2 linked regions of the Symmachiella macrocystis genome follow. The protein of the gene in region 1 binds, or shares a complex with, the protein of each later gene. Links are inferred from orthologs where the notes say so. Each region holds a gene or a part of one and is shown in the gene's direction. Other genes may lie near its edges. The genes, in order: CA54_RS11930 and odhB.

Evidence for each region.
Region 2: CA54_RS11930 (region 1) and odhB share a complex: the UniProt entries of both Bacillus subtilis proteins name them as parts of the 2-oxoglutarate dehydrogenase (OGDH) complex. The link is inferred for Symmachiella macrocystis from one-to-one orthologs.

Annotation. Positions count from the first base shown.
Region 1 is NZ_SJPP01000001.1:3,093,581-3,103,553, reverse strand. What follows is about bases 4,043-7,423. They hold CA54_RS11930 (2-oxoglutarate dehydrogenase E1 component), read left to right. Parts: upstream 4,043-4,367; coding sequence 4,368-7,223; downstream 7,224-7,423. Other genes in these bases: CA54_RS11925 (CPBP family intramembrane glutamic endopeptidase), read left to right, coding at 7,233-7,423; CA54_RS11935 (STAS domain-containing protein), read left to right, coding at 4,043-4,304. Outside these bases: CA54_RS11950 (ThuA domain-containing protein), read right to left, coding at 1-63; CA54_RS11945 (hypothetical protein), read left to right, coding at 306-2,756; CA54_RS11940 (PAS domain-containing protein), read left to right, coding at 3,060-3,671; more of CA54_RS11935, read left to right, coding at 3,951-4,042; more of CA54_RS11925, read left to right, coding at 7,424-8,039; CA54_RS11920 (nucleotide sugar dehydrogenase), read right to left, coding at 8,126-9,445; CA54_RS11915 (sugar phosphate isomerase/epimerase family protein), read right to left, coding at 9,859-9,973. UniProt on the Bacillus subtilis protein: E1 component of the 2-oxoglutarate dehydrogenase (OGDH) complex which catalyzes the decarboxylation of 2-oxoglutarate, the first step in the conversion of 2-oxoglutarate to succinyl-CoA and CO(2).
Region 2 is NZ_SJPP01000001.1:286,026-295,528, forward strand. Bases 1-2,911 are described here. They hold odhB (2-oxoglutarate dehydrogenase complex dihydrolipoyllysine-residue succinyltransferase), read left to right. Parts: upstream 1-817; coding sequence 818-2,005; downstream 2,006-2,911. Other genes in these bases: CA54_RS01090 (cobalamin-binding protein), read left to right, coding at 1-333; CA54_RS01095 (hypothetical protein), read right to left, coding at 343-612; CA54_RS01105 (hypothetical protein), read left to right, coding at 2,093-2,593; CA54_RS01110 (hypothetical protein), read left to right, coding at 2,808-2,911. In the rest of the region: more of CA54_RS01110, read left to right, coding at 2,912-3,221; CA54_RS01115 (SMI1/KNR4 family protein), read right to left, coding at 3,470-3,931; CA54_RS01120 (DUF1501 domain-containing protein), read left to right, coding at 4,188-5,588; lpdA (dihydrolipoyl dehydrogenase), read left to right, coding at 5,765-7,150; CA54_RS01130 (DUF1254 domain-containing protein), read left to right, coding at 7,887-9,503. UniProt on the Bacillus subtilis protein: E2 component of the 2-oxoglutarate dehydrogenase (OGDH) complex which catalyzes the second step in the conversion of 2-oxoglutarate to succinyl-CoA and CO(2).

The DNA of each region.
Region 1 (9,973 bases):
CAGCGCCGCACAGAAAATGGCAGCGATCAACAAACAGCATAGGAATGGCAATCGAGTCAGCATCGAATCGCGGACCTCCGGCGGTTCAGGGGGGGAGTGGGACGAACGTACACCCATCGTAACCATCTGCGGCGAAATTCTCCGCTGTTTTGAGAGAAGTGGAGGTTGGATTTCAAGGAATTTGAGTTTTTTTAATTTTTTAGCGATTTTGTTGTACGAAATGTGAGCGGATTCCCCACTAACAGGAGTAGGGGATGTTTCCCAAACGCGACGTTGATTGAAATTTGATGTGAAGGAGTAGGACCGTGCGGTTGACCCTGAGAACACTGCTGGCATATCTCGACGATATTTTAGAGCCGAAGCAGACGAAGGAACTCGGCGAAAAAATTGCCGACAGCCATTTCGCCACGTCGTTGATCAACCGCATTCGCGAGGTCTTACGACGACGACGGCTGACCGCACCGACGCTAACCGGTCCCGGCAGCGGATTGGACCCCAACACGGTTGCCGAATATTTGGATAACACACTGCCGCCGGAGAAGGTGGCGGACGTGGAGAAGACCTCTCTGGAATCGGACATCTACTTGGCTGAGGTCGCGGGTTGCCATCAGATTTTGACGCTCGTTCTGGGCGAACCGGTCGATATCGTTCCGGAAAGCCGCGAACGGATTTACGCCCTCACCGCACCGGAACAGGTCGCCACGCTGCCCACTCCCGCCCCGGAACCAGCCCCCACGAAAGAGCGGTCCAAATCGAAGTCGGGCGCTCGTCCAGCGCCGCAGCCGGTCGCCGCTCGTCCGGCGGTCGCTGAACAAGACGACTTTCGCAAAGGGATTCCCGACTATTTGCGAAAACCGCCGCTGTGGAAACGCGCGCTCCCCTTTGTGGCAGTCGGGGCTGGGTTGTTGCTGGTCGCGCTCATGATTATAGATCCCAGCCAGTCGGACGAAAAAAACGTCACGGATAACGCCGGCACTGGCGGGCAGGCGAATTTTGCCGCGATTGAGAAAAAGCAGCCCAAACTGCCCGCGCAAGAGGAGCCGACCGTTGATGAAGTTCCCGTGGAAATTGCCAGCAATGAGCTTGCTGGTACTGAAGAGGTAGAGGTCGTCGAGGAAGTGGTTGAGCCGCCGGCACAGGCGGAATCCGCAGACGAACCGGATGATACACAGCTCGCTGAAATTGAAACGTTCGATCCAGAAGCATCCATCGATCCCCCTGCGCCACCCGATGGTGCGGTTGAAGTCGCCACCACCTTGCCCGGCGAAATTGATACCGTTTTGCCCGAGGTCGATCCGCAGGACGACAACCTCTTCCCGCCGGATGTCCCGGTAGAAACGGAATTGGAAACAGAAACCGAGACACCATTGCCCGCGACTCCGACGGATACAACGCCGACTGAAGCGCTGGATGAAACAGCAACGGAAACAGCGACAAGCGAAACGGATCCCGGGCCGGAACTTGTTTCCGCTGAGAGCGAGCAGGACAAAGTTGCGGTTGTCGAGACACCTCCACAGCCGTTGGAAACGGTCCCAACACCCCCCGAAAAACTGCGTTCGCCAGTGACCGCGCAATACCAACCCGGACAAAACGGGATCATGTTGGTCCACGATCCCCACGAAGCGGGCTGGAGTAAGTTAGCGCCCCGTTCGAAGATCCACCCGGGTGATCGGATTGCGGTGCCCGATCCCTATTTTGCATCGGTTCGGCTCTCAGAAGGAAACACGCACGTCACGCTGTTGCCGGGCAGCCAAAACGGATCATTGATGGAATTGTCTGAGTCCAGCGAGGCAGGACATTGCACACTTAAAGTCACCCGCGGCCGGTTAGTCTTTCGCGGCAATTCAAAATCAGCAAACGACCATGACGGGCCGGTCGAAATTGGTTTGAAAGTGGGGAATGAGTTATGGCAGGTGAAATTCCTCACACCCGATGCCGTCTGGGGCTTGGAAATCAACCCGCGTCGTCCCGAGGGATCGGACCAACCGTTGGTAGACAATTCCTACACCGGCGACCTCTATGTGGCAGCGGGGACAATCCAATTCTTTGATGGAAAACAACTCAAAATTGTCAAAGATGGTCCCGCTTGGATCCCCTTAACGCCAGGGCAACGCCCTCAGGTGAGTGCAGATGGCACCGTTGAGCCATCTGCTCCGCTCACGACCATGCCCAACTGGCTTGGTATGCCGAAGTTAACAGGAAAGCAATTGGAGCACAGCCGCCGCTTCGCACGAGAATTTGACGAGGTACAGCCGATCGAAATCTCGTTGGTTGGAGCTGTAGATCACGCCGACGAGGACATTGCCGCGTTGGGAGTCAAATGTTTTGCGTTGACCGAAAATTACGAAGTGCTGGTCAAGGCACTTTCCGGTTCGGAATCTGAAAGTGCCCGGCGGGCCGCCGCGGATGGACTGCGGGACTGGCTGCCGACCGATCCCGAGAATGGCGACAAACTCAAACAGGAGCTTTCCAAGGTTTACTACGAAGAAACCCCCGACGTGATCTATAGTCTACTTTGGGGTATTCCCAAGGCCGACGCCGAACGTTTGGCGCCGTCGTTGCAATTGGTGAAGTGGATGGGACACGATCAACAAGTGATTCGGGAGATGGCCTTCGACGAAGTGCGACATCTTTCAGAAAAGCAGGGAACTTTGGGGTATCATCCCAGCAGTGGTTCCGTGCAAAAACGGAGCCGTGCCATCGAAAGTTGGCGACGTTTTGTCGAAAGGACCGGTGGTCTGCACATGCAACGCTAATGCCCGTGTCAAAACCGGGTTGAGCATGTTCTGGAAATTTCAGGTCCGTATCAGCGAAATGCGTCAGAGGATTTTGAAACGACTTGACGAAACTACCTAGTCGTGTCCCCCAACCGCTGCTCCATCTTGCAAACCACCCCACATCGGATTAGATTACCAGCGGGCCACTATTTCCGAGGGTAGAGGATGCCGCGGCCCCCAAACCGTTGATGCGACAGTGCGGGCCGCAACTCAATTGCTGCGTTGTCAAACAGACTCGATTGGCAGCGTGTGGGAACCGTGTACTTGCCAGCGAATGCCATTATGGCCAGCGAAGATCAACTGCGGTCTTCTTCAGTCGACGGATTCCCCGTTTCGAAAGAGCTTTCGCACGCCTTGCTCGAAAGCATGCCGGTGAACGTCATCTTCAAGGATCTCGGCGGGCGGATCCTGTTCGCCAATCAGCGGTTCTGCCAAGAATCAGGCTCTCGCCCTGGTGAGTTGATCGGCAAAACCGATTATGACCTGTTTCCCCAGGAAATGGCGGACAAATACCGCCGCGATGACGCCGACGTGCTCAAACGAGGCGGAGTCCTGCACGATGTCGAGCGGCATTTGAATATCGACGGCGACATCCGTTATGTCGAAGTCTTTAAAACGCCCGTGCAGGATGCTCAAGGGCACCACATCGGTGTGCAGGTCCTCTTCTGGGATGTGACGGAACGAAAACTGGCCGATGAGCAATTCGAGGACGAGCAACACCAGATCAAGTCTTTAACCAGCCGCATTCCTGAAATCGCTCTGCGGCTGGATCGCGTGGAAAACGATTTCCAGGCTCGCGAAACCATGGACGCTCTCCAGGAAGTACTCACGCGCACCTCAGCAGCCTTGGCTAGGTTATCCGCCGGCGACTCCGGATCGGGCCGCGAATCGTGATTGCCGCTCAGCTGGAATCTCCAACCCATACCGCTAGGCAACACGAACGGCTTATTTGGCAACGATCGCACAAAAGGGACGTGTGGAACCAATTGTATTTGCGGGCCCTAATCAGGTACCATAGGCCCTTGACCACAAATCGCGAAGTGCGACAGCACGATATTTGCGATGCCATGCTGAACGTTGCCGATTTCGCTCATTTGTTCCCAATGGGGACGCAGTAATCGTCGCGTGGTGGACTGACAAAAGGGATTCTCGATTCGGAACGACGAATAGCGCATGAGTATCTATGAAACGGAACAGAACGGCGATATCTTAATCCTCATCCCGCACTTCGGCGCGGGTGAATTTCGATATCGCGATTTTCACATGGCCTCCAGTTCCATGCAGCGGGATTTAGCCAGCAAAGAGATCAAAGGCCTCTTGATCGATCTCTCGGACGCCTTTTATTTCGGGTCCGAATTCATCGGCATGATGATTGTCTTCTCCAAGGCTGTGCGTAAGCATGGGGGCAAATCGGTCATTTGCAACGCATCGTCGCAGATGTTGGAGGTTTTGGGCACAATGAACATGTCCAAAATCGTGCCGATCGTGGCGACCCGCGAAGAGGCGCTACAGACATTGACGGTTTGACGTGTGCGGGCTTTCTGCCCTTATTCAGACTTCTTCATTTTTGGTTGCGGCAACATCACGCCCATGAATCACGCTCCCCCAGACAGCATCCCCGCCGAAACACAAAATGGTACCCACATCGGCGAACAGCTCAACAGCCAAAGTTTGGCATTCGTCGAGCAGCTATTCGCCGAATACCAGCGCGATCCCACGTCGGTCCCCGAACAATGGCGGGCTTGGTTCCGCGAGGAGATGCTGGGCCAAGACGGTCCGCCTCCGCAATCCGCGCAATCGCCGTTCGGCCAACGCAGCCTGTTCAATCCAACATCCAACGTCTCGGCCAACGGCAAAAAATCCAGCGATGTCCACGACATGGCCGGTTTGCAGGAACGATTGGATCAGTTAATCCGCAACTTTCGCGTGCGGGGACACATCATTGCCGCTGTCGATCCGCTGGATCAGCCACGCAGCAGCCCGGCGGAACTGGACCCGGCCTTTTACGGCTTCACCGAGGAAGACCTACAGCGGCCGATGTCGACCGAATGGTTCGGCGGCCCGGAAGTCAACACGATCCGCGCCATGATCAAGTGGCTGCAAACCACATATTGCCGCTCCATCGGCGCGCAGTTCATGCACATTGATAGCCTGAGCGTACGGCAATGGCTGCAAGATCGTATGGAGAAGACCGCCAATCACATCAAGTTGGGCCGGGACGAGCAGTTGCGAATTCTGACGCGTTTGAGTAACGCGGTCCTGTTTGAGGAATTTATCCAAACCAAATTTGTCGGCGCCAAAAGTTTTTCGTTGGAGGGAGCCGAAAGCCTAATTCCGTTACTCGATATGGCCATCGACAAAGCGGGGGATGACGGTGTCCGCGAAATCGTGCTGGGCATGGCGCATCGCGGGCGGCTGAACGTGTTGGCCAACATTCTGGGAAAAAGCCCCCGACTGATTTTCCGCGAATTCGAAGACAAAGATCCCGAGCTGAACTTCGGCCGCGGCGACGTCAAATACCATCTCGGACATAGTTCGGATTGGACGACCGCCGAGGGCAATGAAGTGCACCTCACGCTCTGCTTCAACCCCAGCCATCTGGAATTCGTGAACCCCGTTGCCGTGGGACGACTACGAGCCAAACAGGATCGTAAAGGTGACGCCGAAGGTCACCGCAGCATGGCGATCTTAATCCACGGCGACGCTGCCTTCGCCGGTGAAGGAATCGTTCAAGAGACATTGAACCTCAGCGAGTTGCCCGGATACTCCACCGGTGGCACGATTCACGTCATCGTCAACAATCAAATCGGTTTCACCACCGGGCCTAAAGAGGCGCGTTCGAGCACTTATGCCACTGACGTCGCCAAGATGCTGCAAAGCCCTATCTTCCACGTGAATGGTGAAGACCCCGAGGCGGTGGCACAGGTGGTCGATTTGGCGCTCGATTTTCGCCGCGAATTCCAGCGCGACGTGATCATCGATATGTACTGTTATCGCCGCCGCGGACACAACGAAGGCGACGAGCCGATGTTCACGCAACCGGTGATGTACCGCGCGATCAAAAACCGGCCCACGGTCTTCGAAGCATATTTGAATCACCTGCTGTCGTTGCGGGGCATGACCAAAGAAGAAGCCGACGCCATCATCGAGGACCGACGCAAAGAACTGGAGAAGGACTTGGCGATTGCCCGCCGCGAGACCTTTATTCAATGCGTCGATAAGTTGGGAGGGGTTTGGCTGGGCTATCATGGCGGTCACGTGAGCAAGGCGGACCAAGTCTCGACAGCCGTCGACAAATCGGTGCTCAGTGAAATCTTGAAGATCCAAACTGAACTGCCGGACGATTTTACTCCGCACCCCAAAATCAATCGGCTGTTAGCAGCCCGTCGGGAAATGGCTGAAGGCAAACGACCGCTCGATTGGGGGGCTGCTGAGGCATTGGCCATGGGGACCGTGGTTGCTGAAGGGACACGATTACGGCTAAGCGGCCAAGACGTGGGCCGCGGCACGTTCAGTCATCGGCACGCCGTGCTGTGCGACTACGACGACGGGCACTCTTATATTCCACTCAGACATCTTGCTCCTGAACAAGGCGCGGTTGATATCTTCAACAGCCCATTGTCCGAAGCAGGGGTCCTTGGATTTGAATATGGCTACAGCCTCGACTGTCCCGACGGACTGGTCATCTGGGAAGCACAGTTCGGCGACTTCGCCAATACCGCGCAAGTCATCTTTGACCAGTTCATCGCCAGTGGTGAGGATAAATGGGATCGGCTCAGTGGCGTGGTCGTGTTGTTACCACACGGATTTGAAGGGCAGGGTCCAGAGCATTCCAGCGCGCGGCTAGAACGGTTTTTGACCCTGGCCGCGGACGACAACATGCAAATCGTTTCCCCCACAACCCCGGCACAAATGTTTCATTGTTTGCGACGACAAGTCTTGTGCCGTTGGAAAAAACCGCTGATCGTCATGACGCCAAAAAGCCTGCTACGGCATCCCGAAGCAGTCTCTACACTCGACGAGTGTGCTACCGGTGAGTTCCAATATTCGATTCCCGACGCGCTCGAGAGTGATCCAGCCGAGGTCAAGCGAATTTTGTTGTGTAGCGGTAAGGTCTACTACGATCTGATTGCCGAACGAGAGGAATGGGATCGTCATGACGTGGCCATCATCCGCATCGAGCAACTTTATCCACTGTATGAAGAAGGCCTAAACAAGATTCTAGCCGACTATCCCGTTGGCACTCCCGCAGTGTGGATCCAGGACGAACCGGAGAACATGGGTGCCTGGCGGTATCTGTTTTGCCGGTTCGGCGAACGATTGTTCGGCCGGTTTCCGCTCTCGTGTGTCTGCCGAGCCTCGTCGGCCAGTCCGGCAACCGGTTCGGCACGGAGCCATCGTGTGGAACAGGACGTCATTATCGCACGGGCCTTCAATCGCGAGTAGCCGTTGCGTATGACTTCCTTCGACGATCTCATTCCGCTGCTGATGACGCTGGCCGGATTCATCAGTGCCGCTGTCTGGGCAACCGCTGTGCGCGAGTTCACACAAGGCCGTCTGCCACTCCAGCAATGCGAACCCCAACCGGTCCGCTGGGACCACTGGTCGATCTTAGCAGCGCTCGGCATTTGGGTGCTCGCCGATGCGATCGTCGTTTCTCTGCTGGGTCTGGAAAGCGAATCCAGCCCCCTCACTCGAATTCAAGCCGGCACATATTCCGGGCTGGGAAAATGTGCCCTGTTGATCCCATTATGGCTTTATGCCGCCGGCGCCAAGCCGCGCGATCTGCTGCCGCTGCCCGGCCAATGGGGAGGCGACTTCAAAGCAGCCCTATGGGGTTTGTTCGCCAGCCTACTTCCCGTGTGGATCGTGAGCCTATTGATCGAACCGCTCCGCACAGCGAACAACGGGCACCCCCTCATCCGCATGCTGCAGGACCATCCCTCGGTACAAACAGTTGCCTGGATCACGCTCGCCGTATTGGTCGCCGCACCGCTCTGCGAGGAGCTGCTATTTCGCGTGATCCTACAAGGCTGGTTGCAAGACCGCGTGACCCCATCCACAGCGATCGTATCGGTCGCTATTGCCTTCGCCGCCATCCACGCCAACTCCTGGCCCGACCCACTGCCGTTGATCCCGCTATCGTTGATCCTAGGCTACGTCTACTACCGCCGCCGCAGTTACCTAACCAACGTACTAATGCACGCCCTGTTTAACGGCGTAAACCTGCTATTGGCACTCTCACAGGGGCCGACGTCGTAAAGCGGAATGAGCGATTTTGAATGCCAGCAGCGCCAACATCCGTGTTTGATCTGTGTTAATCCGTGGCTCATTTAATCACGAGCGATTTACGCTTTCCAGATCTTCTCGCGCCCATCAACGACATTCTTCGTCGAATTCCGCGTGTCGACGATCAATTGCCCGTGTCGCACGATGGCTTCGTAGTCGAAACGGGTGTGGTCCGTCGATATCAGCAGGCAGTCTTGTGACGCTAGAAATTCGGGCGTCAATTCTTCACTGCTCAGATCCGGGACGTCGTGGTGCCGCATTTGCGGCAGTTTGGGGACGTGCGGGTCGCTGTAGCTCAGCACCGCTCCCCGTTCCCGCAATAGGTCCATCAGCACGAACGATGGGCTTTCACGGGGATCGTCGACGTCTTTTTTATAGGCGACGCCCAACACGCAAATTTTGCTCCCCTTGATCGGCTTGCCGTGCTCGTTGAGCGCCAGCGCCAGTCGGTCGATGACGTATTGCGGCATGTGTGTGTTGACTTCGCCGGCCAACTCAATAAACCGCGTCTGCATACCTTCCTTGCGGGCGACCCAGCTTAAGTAAAACGGATCGATTGGAATGCAGTGGCCGCCCAAACCGGGGCCGGGATAGAACGCCTGGAAACCAAACGGCTTGGTCTTGGCCGCATCGATGACTTCCCAGACATCGATGTCCATCCGATCGAGCAACATCTTCAATTCATTGACCAGCGCGATATTGACCGCACGATAGGTGTTTTCCAAAATCTTGCACGCTTCGGCGACTTCTGGCGACGAGACCGGCACCGTATTGACGATGGCCGAATCGTACAGCAGCTTTGCCAGCCGTGAACTCGTTTCATCGATGCCGCCTACCACTTTGGGAATTCCATCGGCGGAGAAATCGAGATTACCCGGATCTTCACGTTCGGGGCTGTAGGCCAGATAAAAATCTTTGCCCGCTTCCAATCCCGAAGCTGACAGGATCGGCAACAACACATCGCGGGTGGTGCCGGGATAGGTCGTGCTTTCCAGAATCACCAATTGCCCCGGGCGCAAGGAGGCGGCAATTTGCTGAGCCGTCCCTTCAACGTATGACAGATCGGGATCGCGGCTATCGGACAGCGGCGTGGGAACGCAAATCAGCAGCGTATCGGCTTCCGCCATGCGCGCCATATCGGCGGTCGGCTCAAACTTCCCGGAAGCAGTCCATTCTTGGATCCACTCCGGTTTGATGTGATCAATGTAGGTCTTCCCGGCTTTCAGCAAATCGACCTTGCGCTGATCGACATCAAAGCCCATGGTGTCGAATCCCGAGGCGATAAACGCACGGATCAACGGCAGTCCGACGTAGCCCAAACCCACAATTCCAATTTTAGCGGTTTTGTCCGCAATGGCTTGATCCAACGGAACGGTCATAGTTCGGCAATCCAGAAGTCAGGGGAATTTCGGGGGAAGACTAACAGGTTGTAGCGGTTATACGGTGCACACAACAGCGACAGCGCACGTGTCACGGAAACTTAGTACGCGTTGTAGGTTGCGTCAAGCTGCGATTCTCCTACTGCCATGGACAGCGGGAGGTTTTCTTAGCCACAGATGAAACACGGATCGAACACGGATCAAAAGAAAACTGGCTCTGATTCCCAAACTCTTACCGAAAGTCAGAAAAAGCCCTTTTTGAATCTGTGTTCGATCCGTGTTTCATCTGTGGCTAAGAATTCTATCCCGAACCGTTTCTCATAAGCCAGAAACGGTCCTCGCATTAAAAAACGCCCGGGCCGTTTGATGCGGCGCCGGGCGGGTGGTTTTTCTCAGTGCTGTTTTATAACCGCTTAGTTATCAAAAGCGGCATCGAAGGCGATGTTTGATGGGGAGAAGTCGACATTTTTGACGAACTGACACGCTTCCCGCGCGCCGGCTTCGCGTTCCATGCCGGTGTCTTCCCAT
Region 2 (9,503 bases), 2.8 Mb from region 1 along the record:
GCCGGCGGCACGAATCTATTCGGCACAGCCGGTGAGCACTCGCCCTGGATGACATGGGAGGAGCTCATCCACGCCGATCCGGAGGTAATCGCGATTCTGCCCTGTGGTTTCGACATCCCCCGCGCCCGCAAGGAAATGTCAATACTCATGGACAAGCCACAGTGGTCACAACTTCAAGCCGTGCAAAACGGCCGGGTTTGTGTGACCGACGGCAATCAATACTTCAATCGCCCTGGTCCCCGGTTGGTCGAATCGGCGGAGATTTTCGCCGAGATTTTGCATCCCGATACGTTCGATTTCGGCCACGCCGACAGCGGTTGGGTGTTGCTTTAACGATTGGGATTACGACGGGCGTTTGCGAAACAAGATCCATGAACCGACCGCCAAGGCGACGCCGACGCCGCACACAGCCGCCAGCGTGATTTTGAACACCTGATTGTTCGACTCGACCACCGGCGAGGGAGGAACAGGTGCGTCGGCCGGTTTTAGCACTTCGGCCGGGGGCGTGGCATCCGCTGCGAAGGCCGGTGAAGGCCCGTATTTGTTTGCCGCCACCATGATCACGGCGGCAACACAGAGAATCATGGCCCAGCGAATATTAAAAAATTGCATTTGCCGCTGTTTCCGGAAAAGTTTCATGGTTCGTCGCCAAGCCCCTTGTATCTACCCGTTGAAACTACCACAAGCGGGATTCAACGAGTCTATGATATGACTGTGAATTCGGCGAGACAAGCTTTGACAAAGCCAAGCAATCCATCAACAATGCGCATTGAGCAGCGCGGACTGATACTTACACACCAAAAAGGCACGTATACTGATGTCTATTGATATTAAGGTCCCCACGGTGGGGGAATCGATCAACGAGGTCTTCATTGGCGAGTGGCACGTCGCCGAAGGGGACTGGATCGAAATGGACCAACCGCTTGTCGGACTCGAAACGGACAAAGCCACGTTTGACGTTCCCGCTCCGCAAAGCGGCATTATTACTAAAATCACCAAAGAGGCGGGTGAGGAAGCGGCGATCGGGGAAATCATCGGGCAATTGGAGCCGGTGGAGAATCCCGGCGGCAGTGAACCGGCAGCGACCGCAGCAGCAGCGAGAAAAACCAAATCCGAGACCGCCTCAACCGGAGAGCAGATTGTCATGCCGGCTGCTGCACGGATGATGGCCGAAACGGGGATCGCCGCTAGCGACGTCACCGCGACCGGGCCGGGTGGACGCCTGCTCAAAGAGGACGTGCAGCGCGCCGCTGACACGCCCCAATCGTCACCACAAACACCAGCGACGGCCGCCTCAGAAAACGGACGGTTGGAAAAAACGGTGCCGATGAGTCCCATCCGCCGCCGCATTGCCGAACGACTTGTCGAAGCCCAACAAAACGCCGCTCTGCTGACGACGTTCAACGAGATCGACATGTCAGCCGTCAAAGATGCCCGCGCTCGGTACAAAGACGCATTCATCAAAAAGCACGACGTCAAATTGGGCTTCATGTCCTTCTTCGTCAAAGCAGCCGTCGCCGCCTTGAACGAATTCCCGCAGGTCAATGCGCAGGTCCGCGGCAAAGAGATGGTGTACTACAACTACTACGACATCGGGATTGCCGTGGGCGGCGGCAAGGGGCTCATCGTACCGGTGCTCCGCAATGCCGAACGGCTGAGCTTTGCCGAAGTCGAAAAAAACATCAACGATTTCGGTCGCCGAGCGCAAGAAAATAAAATCGGTATCGAGGAACTGCAAGGCGGCACGTTCACGATCACCAACGGCGGCGTCTACGGTTCACTGCTCTCGACGCCCATCGTCAACCCGCCTCAAAGCGGTGTGCTCGGCATGCACGGCATCATCGATCGCCCGATCGCCGTCAACGGCGAAGTCGTCATCCGCCCCATGATGTACGTCGCCCTGACCTACGACCACCGCATCGTCGATGGCCGCGAAGCAGTCAGCTTTTTGAAGCGGATTAAAGAGGTGATCGAGGACCCGGCACGTTTGGTGTTGGAGGTGTGACGCGGCCGTTGGCCGCAGGCTTTAGGCAGTAGGCCTTAGACTGTAGGGTTAGTAGTGTAATTCAGCCCTGAAGAGGTTTACTCTTATATGGGTCATTCTATTTCGGCAGTGGTGGTTGCCGGCGAAATTGATGCTAAGCGTGCGCGCGAATTTGACGTCAAAACCGTACCGTGCCTCAAGGGATTCACGGTAATCGCACTCGAACCGGCCTACGTCGATGCCTGGGCTGAGCGACTTGGTATTCATGACGATGTAGCCGACGTCCCGCTGTTGAATTCTTGCGTGGTACATCACATTGTCCAGTCAGTGGCAGGGTCAGCACCGTTCGCGGTGATCCAAACGGACTATTTTGGTGGAGTCGGCTTGCAAGCAGCCGCCGTCTATCAGGGGACGGCGGAAATCATGGCGCCGGCGACGACGGAAGTCATCGTGCCGAACAAGGGTCCAAATGAACCCATCAATCGGGCACTGAAGATTTTGGGGGTTCGCCGCCGTTTCCTTAGTCCCCTTGATCATTTCGCCACTCTGGGGATGTGCGGCTACCGCGATTTTGATGACCTTTTTGAAGACTATTACGGCAATCAATAATTGTTTGGTTTACGGTGAATTCAAATACTAGCGCCTCCCGTCTAGAAAGTATGGCCGAAGGCCTTACGACACCATAGCCTGGGGCATTCGCCCCAGGGGAGAAGCGCAAGAACGTGGTTTTGGCTGAAGGCCAAATACATAATGCGACGAAAGCATGACCCGGTGATATTGGCCGTTGGCCAATGTGGTGGGCGCAGCGGAATCGAGGCACGTCATGGAACGTCAACAATACCTTAAACAGATCGGCCGCACGGGCGAAACACTGGACTTCGAGTGCTTGAGTGTTCGGTATTCGCTCGATTTCAATTTCATGTCGCATCAATTTGGCGAGTGGACTTATTTTGAAATCGGGAGGAATGATGTCGACGTTCCCGTCGTGGTTGATCCTGAAACGGGAAGTGTCCACTTCCTAGAACCAAGTAGATTGATATTCATCAATTCGTCGTTTCCACAGATGATGCAATCTTTTGAAAGAGTCAACATGTGGAACATCCCCGACGAAGTTCTGGATGAGGATCGAGTTCGAATATTCAGCAATTTCATGTTGGCGATCGACAAAAACTGCTTCGATGACCCAAATGCGTGCTGGTCAACGATGCGAGAAGAAATCGGTTACGGCATTATTTGAGTCGCACAGGTTTGGCCGCAGGCCGTATTCAACACGTAACGAACGGCGCCACGGGTGACGTTGGGCGTTGGCTAATGGGGGGAATTACGCTCTTCGACACCTAGGGCGTTGCTGTTAGGCTAGAGTGAATATTGGCCTTTGGCCAATAATGTGAACGCTGCGGTCGGACCGATTTGGATTAACTGGGTTACGAAGTTGCCAGATGCTACGACAGCCTGCCGTTGGGCGGTCAGATTATTCTGGCAATATTAAAGGTCCGCAAAGTTAAGCTTCAAATACGATCGGATTCGCTTGATGAGAAATTCACGCACAGAAGTGGACTCGATAGCTGGGAGCCAATCGTCGTCGTCAGAATAGTAGTTGAAGCGATATACCGGGACATCATCACTACCATCGGCGGTAAAAAAATAGAATGAGTGGATGTCATACCAAGCAAAAACGACATGATGGGGTTCCAACCGATAAGTGTGTTCATCATTTTTTAGAAGATGTTCCGCATCGCGTTTCCACGCAGCGAGTTTGCCAACAGGAAGTATCCAGCCTATTGAAAGCATGCGGCGTTCATCGAGCAACATGAGTCGACGATAAATTGGGGGAAAGACGGCGCCGAATGCCTTTTCGGCATCATCAAGATCTGCAGGCGAACAGCCCAGATGATTTGGTAGATCCTCAAAAATTTGAAGGACTTCATCGTCGGTGAATGACGTCATAGGGAGCGTCCGTGGATTCAACAATTGCAAAGTGGGGCATTCTGTCGCACTGCCTTTTCCCTTATTAACACCGTGGCAAACCCCCGTAAACTGAGAGAAGGCGTCTTGTGAAGAACGGCGCCCAATCGCTGAGCAGTTGGCCACCCCTTTCTATCAATTCCATAGCGACAAACGCCGTCGGATCGTGTAGCATAAACAAACGTCGATTTGTTGCGTTCCCTATGCTCAACGTTCAAACCCCCTCGGGAGTCGAGGTATGCTCACAATTTCTGGTGATTCGCGCAGCCGTGGAGGATCGCGGCGCTCGTTTTTGCAAATCGGAACCTCTGCTGTCGGTGGGTTGTCGATGGCGTCGTTGTTGTCGCTCAAGGCTCAGGCGGCAGCGAAAGGTCATGCGGTGCGGGACAAATCGGTTGTGGTGCTGAACCTGCAAGGGGGACCGAGTCAGTTTGAGACGTTCGATCCCAAGATGACCGCTCCGCAGGAAATCCGCAGCATCACGGGCGAAGTCCAAACCTCGCTGCCCGGTGTGACGTTCGGCGGGTCGTTTCCGCAGTTGGCGGCGCTGGCGGACAAAATGGCGGTTGTGCGGTCGTATCGGCACGGCATCTCCAGTCACGGCCCGGCGGCCATGCATGTCATGGCGGGGGGAAATTCAACCGGGGCGATGATGGGGGCGCTGTATGCCCGCGTCGCCGGGTTGACCAATCCGAAGACCGGCATGCCGGAAAATGCGCTGGTCACGCCCAGCGCGGTGGGAGACCAATACAAAAAGCTGTACCACAACATCGGTCGCGTTTCGCAAACAGGCAGTTTGTCCTCGGTTTATAAACCGTTCGACCCCAGTGCCGGTGGCGAAATTATCGACAACATGCGGCTGAACCTCAAAGGGGACCGGCTCGATGATCGGCGGATGTTGCTCAACGAACTCGATCTACTGCGACGACGATTTGATTCCGGCAGCGTGGTGGAATCGGCCAATCAATTTCAACAACAGGCGTTCGACGTGCTGACCCGCGGCGTGGCGGATGCGTTTGATTTGTCGAAGGAAAACCCGCAAAATGTCGCTCGCTACGACACCAGCAAATTTGAGCCCACCGATGCGGTTAAAAAGCGGAACAGTTATGCCACACAGTTTTCACCGGTCGCCTTGGGCAAACAAATGTTGTTAGCCCGGCGGTTGTGTGAAGCGGGGTGCGGTTTTGTCACCGTGACTTGCGGCGGATGGGACATGCATGGCGGAGGCAAGGAATTCACGATGGCCGACGGGTTGAGTTCGCTCACCCCGGCGGTCGACAAAGCAGCTTCGGCGTTTATTGAAGATGTCGCGCAGCGGGGTCTGAGTGAAAAGATTCTGCTGGTCATTACGGGCGAATTCGGCCGCACGCCACGGATCAACAAACATGGCGGCCGCGACCATTGGGGCAATCTCTGCACGCTGGCGTTTGCTGGTGGCGGCTTAAACATGGGCCAAGTCGTCGGCCGTTCGGACAGCACCGCTGGCTCACCCGCCTCGGATCCGATCAGCAGCAAAAACGTGTTAGCGACCGTCATGCACACGCTATTCGACATCGCCGAAGTCCGCCTGCTCACCAACGTCCCCAAAGACGTCGAACAAATCATCACCGCTCCGCAACCAATCCGCCAGTTGGTTTAGCGGAGGCGCGAGGGGACAGGCGTGAGGTAGTAGGCTTTAGGCTATAGACCATAGCCCGTAGGCTTGGCGCCCCGATGCCGTTCGACGATCATGCACCCACCACCGGCCACTGACCACCGGCCACTTTTTACTGCCCTCTGTCTACTGCCTACTAATAACAGCCTACTAAAGAACAAATGACCAAACACAACCTCATCATCATCGGCGGCGGGCCGGGTGGATATGTGGCGGCGATTCGTGCTGCCCAACTCGGCTTGGACGTCGCCTGCATTGAACTCGATAAATCTCTGGGCGGCACTTGCCTGCGAGTGGGCTGCATTCCCAGCAAGGCGCTGTTGGAATCGAGCGAACAATTCTCCGAGATCAAAGGGGACCTGTCGTCGCACGGGATCATGGTCGACGGCGTGCAATTGGACCTGGGGAAGATGCTCAAAAACAAGGATCGCGTTGTCCGCGCGCTGACCGGCGGGATCGATTCGCTATTTAAGAAAAATAAGATCACCCGATACCTAGGACGCGGTCGTATCACTGCTGCCGGCAAGGTGACTGTGTCGGGCAGTGAGGGGGAGACGGAACTTACGGCCGATAAAATCATTATTGCCACCGGCAGCGTGCCGGCGACATTGCCGGGCATTGAACTGGATGGAGACCGCATCGGCACCAGCACCGAAGCATTGACTTATGGCGAAGTCCCGGGGCATCTGGTGGTGATCGGCGCGGGTGCGATCGGTTTAGAAATGGCGACGGTTTGGCGGCGACTGGGAGCCAGCGTAACGATTCTGGAATATCTGGATCGCATTCTGCCCGGCATGGATTCCGCCATCGCCACCGAAGCATTGAAAATCTTCAAAAAGCAAGGACTGAATTTCCAACTCGGCTGCAAAGTGACCGGCGTGACGACCGACGGCAAAGGTTGCACGGTCGACATCGACGGGGCCGATGCGATCCACTGCGACCGCGTACTGGTTGCCGTGGGCCGTAAACCGAACACAGCAGAGTTGGGCCTGGAATCGGTCGGCATTGAGACCGACAAACGCGGGTTTGTGCCTGTCGATGAACATCTCGCCACCTCGGCTGAGGGAATCTATGCCGTCGGCGATGTGATCGGCGGCGCGATGTTGGCGCACAAAGCCGAAGAGGAAGGTGTCGCCTGCGTCGAAGGGATCGTCAACGGATACGGGCATGTGAATTACAACACGATTCCAGCCATCGTCTACACTGCGCCGGAAATCGCCTCGGTTGGCCAGACGGAGGATGAACTCAAGGAAGCCGACGTCGCCTATCGCAAGGGGGAATTCCCCTTCATCGCCAACGGACGCGCGCGAGCAATCGGACACACCGACGGCCGCGTGAAGATTCTGGCGGACGAAAAAACCGATCGCATTTTAGGCGCACACATCATCGGTCCGCACGCGGGAGATTTGATCGCCGAAGCAGCAGTGGCCATGGAATTCGGCGCCAGCAGCGAAGACCTTGCCCGCTGTTGCCACGCGCATCCAACGTTGGCAGAAGCGGTAAAGGAAGCGTCACTGGCGGTGGACGGGCGGGCATTGCATATGTAACCCGAGCAGACAGGAATTTTTGTGAAGCTCTTTCCGATTCGGCAAACCGATGACGAATACGTCGGTAAAATCCGGCGTTCGATCGACCGTTGGGATCGTTGGGCACCACGCTCACCTAACATCTCATTTCCAGCGGACTGGTCAATTCGTAAAGCGATTTAGGACATTTTTCGAGAAATTTCAGAGATCGTTGTAACTGGAAATGGGACAGCGGGTTTCGCGCACCGTGCTTTGGCAAGTCGTCCTCGGTGAAGTACCTGCGGCCTTCTATCCAGCGAATTCAAACGAAGGTGACGGGAACCGACTGGGTATCTAACCAGAACGAATTTCAGTTGTTGGCTGAGCACGGCCGGCGTTGCGGTGTCTGCCAATTCGCCACAGCGAAACAATTGCCATCTACCGGCTGCACGACGGACGGATGGCATTTTGAATTCGCAGATGGAAATATGGGAGCCCGTGACCGACGTGAAAGCCTGATTCGTGGGTGCGACCGTCGTGTTTCGGCAACGGAACGTATTTCGGGACATAGCCGTAGTCAGTTGACCAAGGAGAGCAGACTTTCGATACTGGGCACTGATTAACCAGTGCCAAGGAGGGGTGCCTGTCACCTCTCCGTTTTTTTTCGGCAGGCCAGCCGGTTCGTCCGTAATCAGGATGGAAGCGGGAGCGGTTCAAATTCCCAACGCAGCCTGGATGCCGATTACGCCCCCACAGGCGGTTCAACCGGAGAAACAAAATGAAGCGACCGACGACATCTCTAATCGCGCTGACAGTGACGTTTGCATTCGTCGCACAAGCCCGGGCTCAGGGGGAAATTCCAAAGCAAGTCACGACACCGGATCACGTCCAATCGAAACTTGGAGCTCTGGGCTTCAAAGACGGATACCCCACTAAAGAAACCGCGGAAAAGATTCGTGACGAACTCGACTATCTCCATGGCGTCGATGCGTTCATGAATTCGATTCAGGGTGTCTCTCTTTACGCCCTTAGAAAGGGGTTCGCGGACGTCGGAGTGCAAGATGGCGATTTCATCTACACATCGAGGATGCTAGATTCGAATTCTCTGTTCCTGACTGCCAATGCGGACACGGTCTATTTCTGGGGGAATCTTGATCTTGCTGCAGGGCCGCTTGTGGTTGAGACGCCACCAATGGTTCTGGGAATCTTCGACGATTTCTGGTTCCGATGGGTCGGAGACTTCGGACTTGCCGGACCGGACAAGGGGAAAGGTGGGACCTTTCTACTCGTGGGCCCCGGCTACAAAGGACCACTTCCGGAAGGTGGGTTTTTTGTTCTGCGATCGCGGACGAACCATGTCACGATGTTGTTTCGAGCTTTCCTTGAAGAGAACGATCCCGCACCCGCCATCGCCCGCACCAAAGAGACGCTAAAAATCTATCCCTACCAAGCGGGAAGCTACGGGAACAGCGTGGGCAGCTATCTGTCCGGCAAGGCTCCGCTGGTCACGTCGCCCTCCAAGCGCACAACCCCGCGATTCGTCGAGGGATCAGGTCTTGTCGTCAACACCATACCGCCCAATGACTTCGGTCACTTCGAAATGCTAAATCAGTTGGTACAGATGGAGCCGGCCGAAGCGCTCGATCCGGAACTTGCCGGTCAATTTGCGGCTATCGGCATCGTTAAGGGCAAAGAGTTTGCCCCCGATGCCCGCATGAGGAAGGTTTTGGAGAAAGCGGTCGTTGTGGGAAATGCGGCGTCCCGCACACTCGGTGTGGGAGCGCACCCGACCGACCGTTGGCGTTTCTACGAAGAATCTTCTGCGTGGTGGAACATGCTGTTCGAGGGTGGGTATCAGTTCCTCAATCCCCCTCCGCAGATCATGGAAAATGGCGAAGTCAAGCAGTCTCCGAATCTAGGAGCACGTCGAGTTCATTCCCGCACCGGATTCTTTTACACCGCAACTGGAATCACACCAGCAATGTGTATGTTCTTGACCAATGTTGGCTCCCAATATCTCATTGCCAATCTTGATGCGAATGGTCAGCCGTTCGACGGTTCTAAAACGTACAAGGTCAATCTTCCCAAGGACATTCCGGCGGCACGCTTCTGGTCATTTACTGTGTATGACAACCAGTCTCGATCGATGCTGCAGACCCCGCAGAAGTACCCCCGTGCCGGAAGCCAAAGCTATCCAAGTCCAGCAGCCACAATGAACGGGGACGGTTCGACGACGATTTACTTCGCTCCTGAGCGGCCCGATGGAGTCGACCGAGGCAATTGGATCCAGACCGATCCGGACAAGGGTTGGTTTGTGATCCTGCGGCTGTACAGCCCGCTAGAATCCTTTTTCGACAAGACTTGGCGGCCGGGGGAAATTGAACTGGCTGACTAG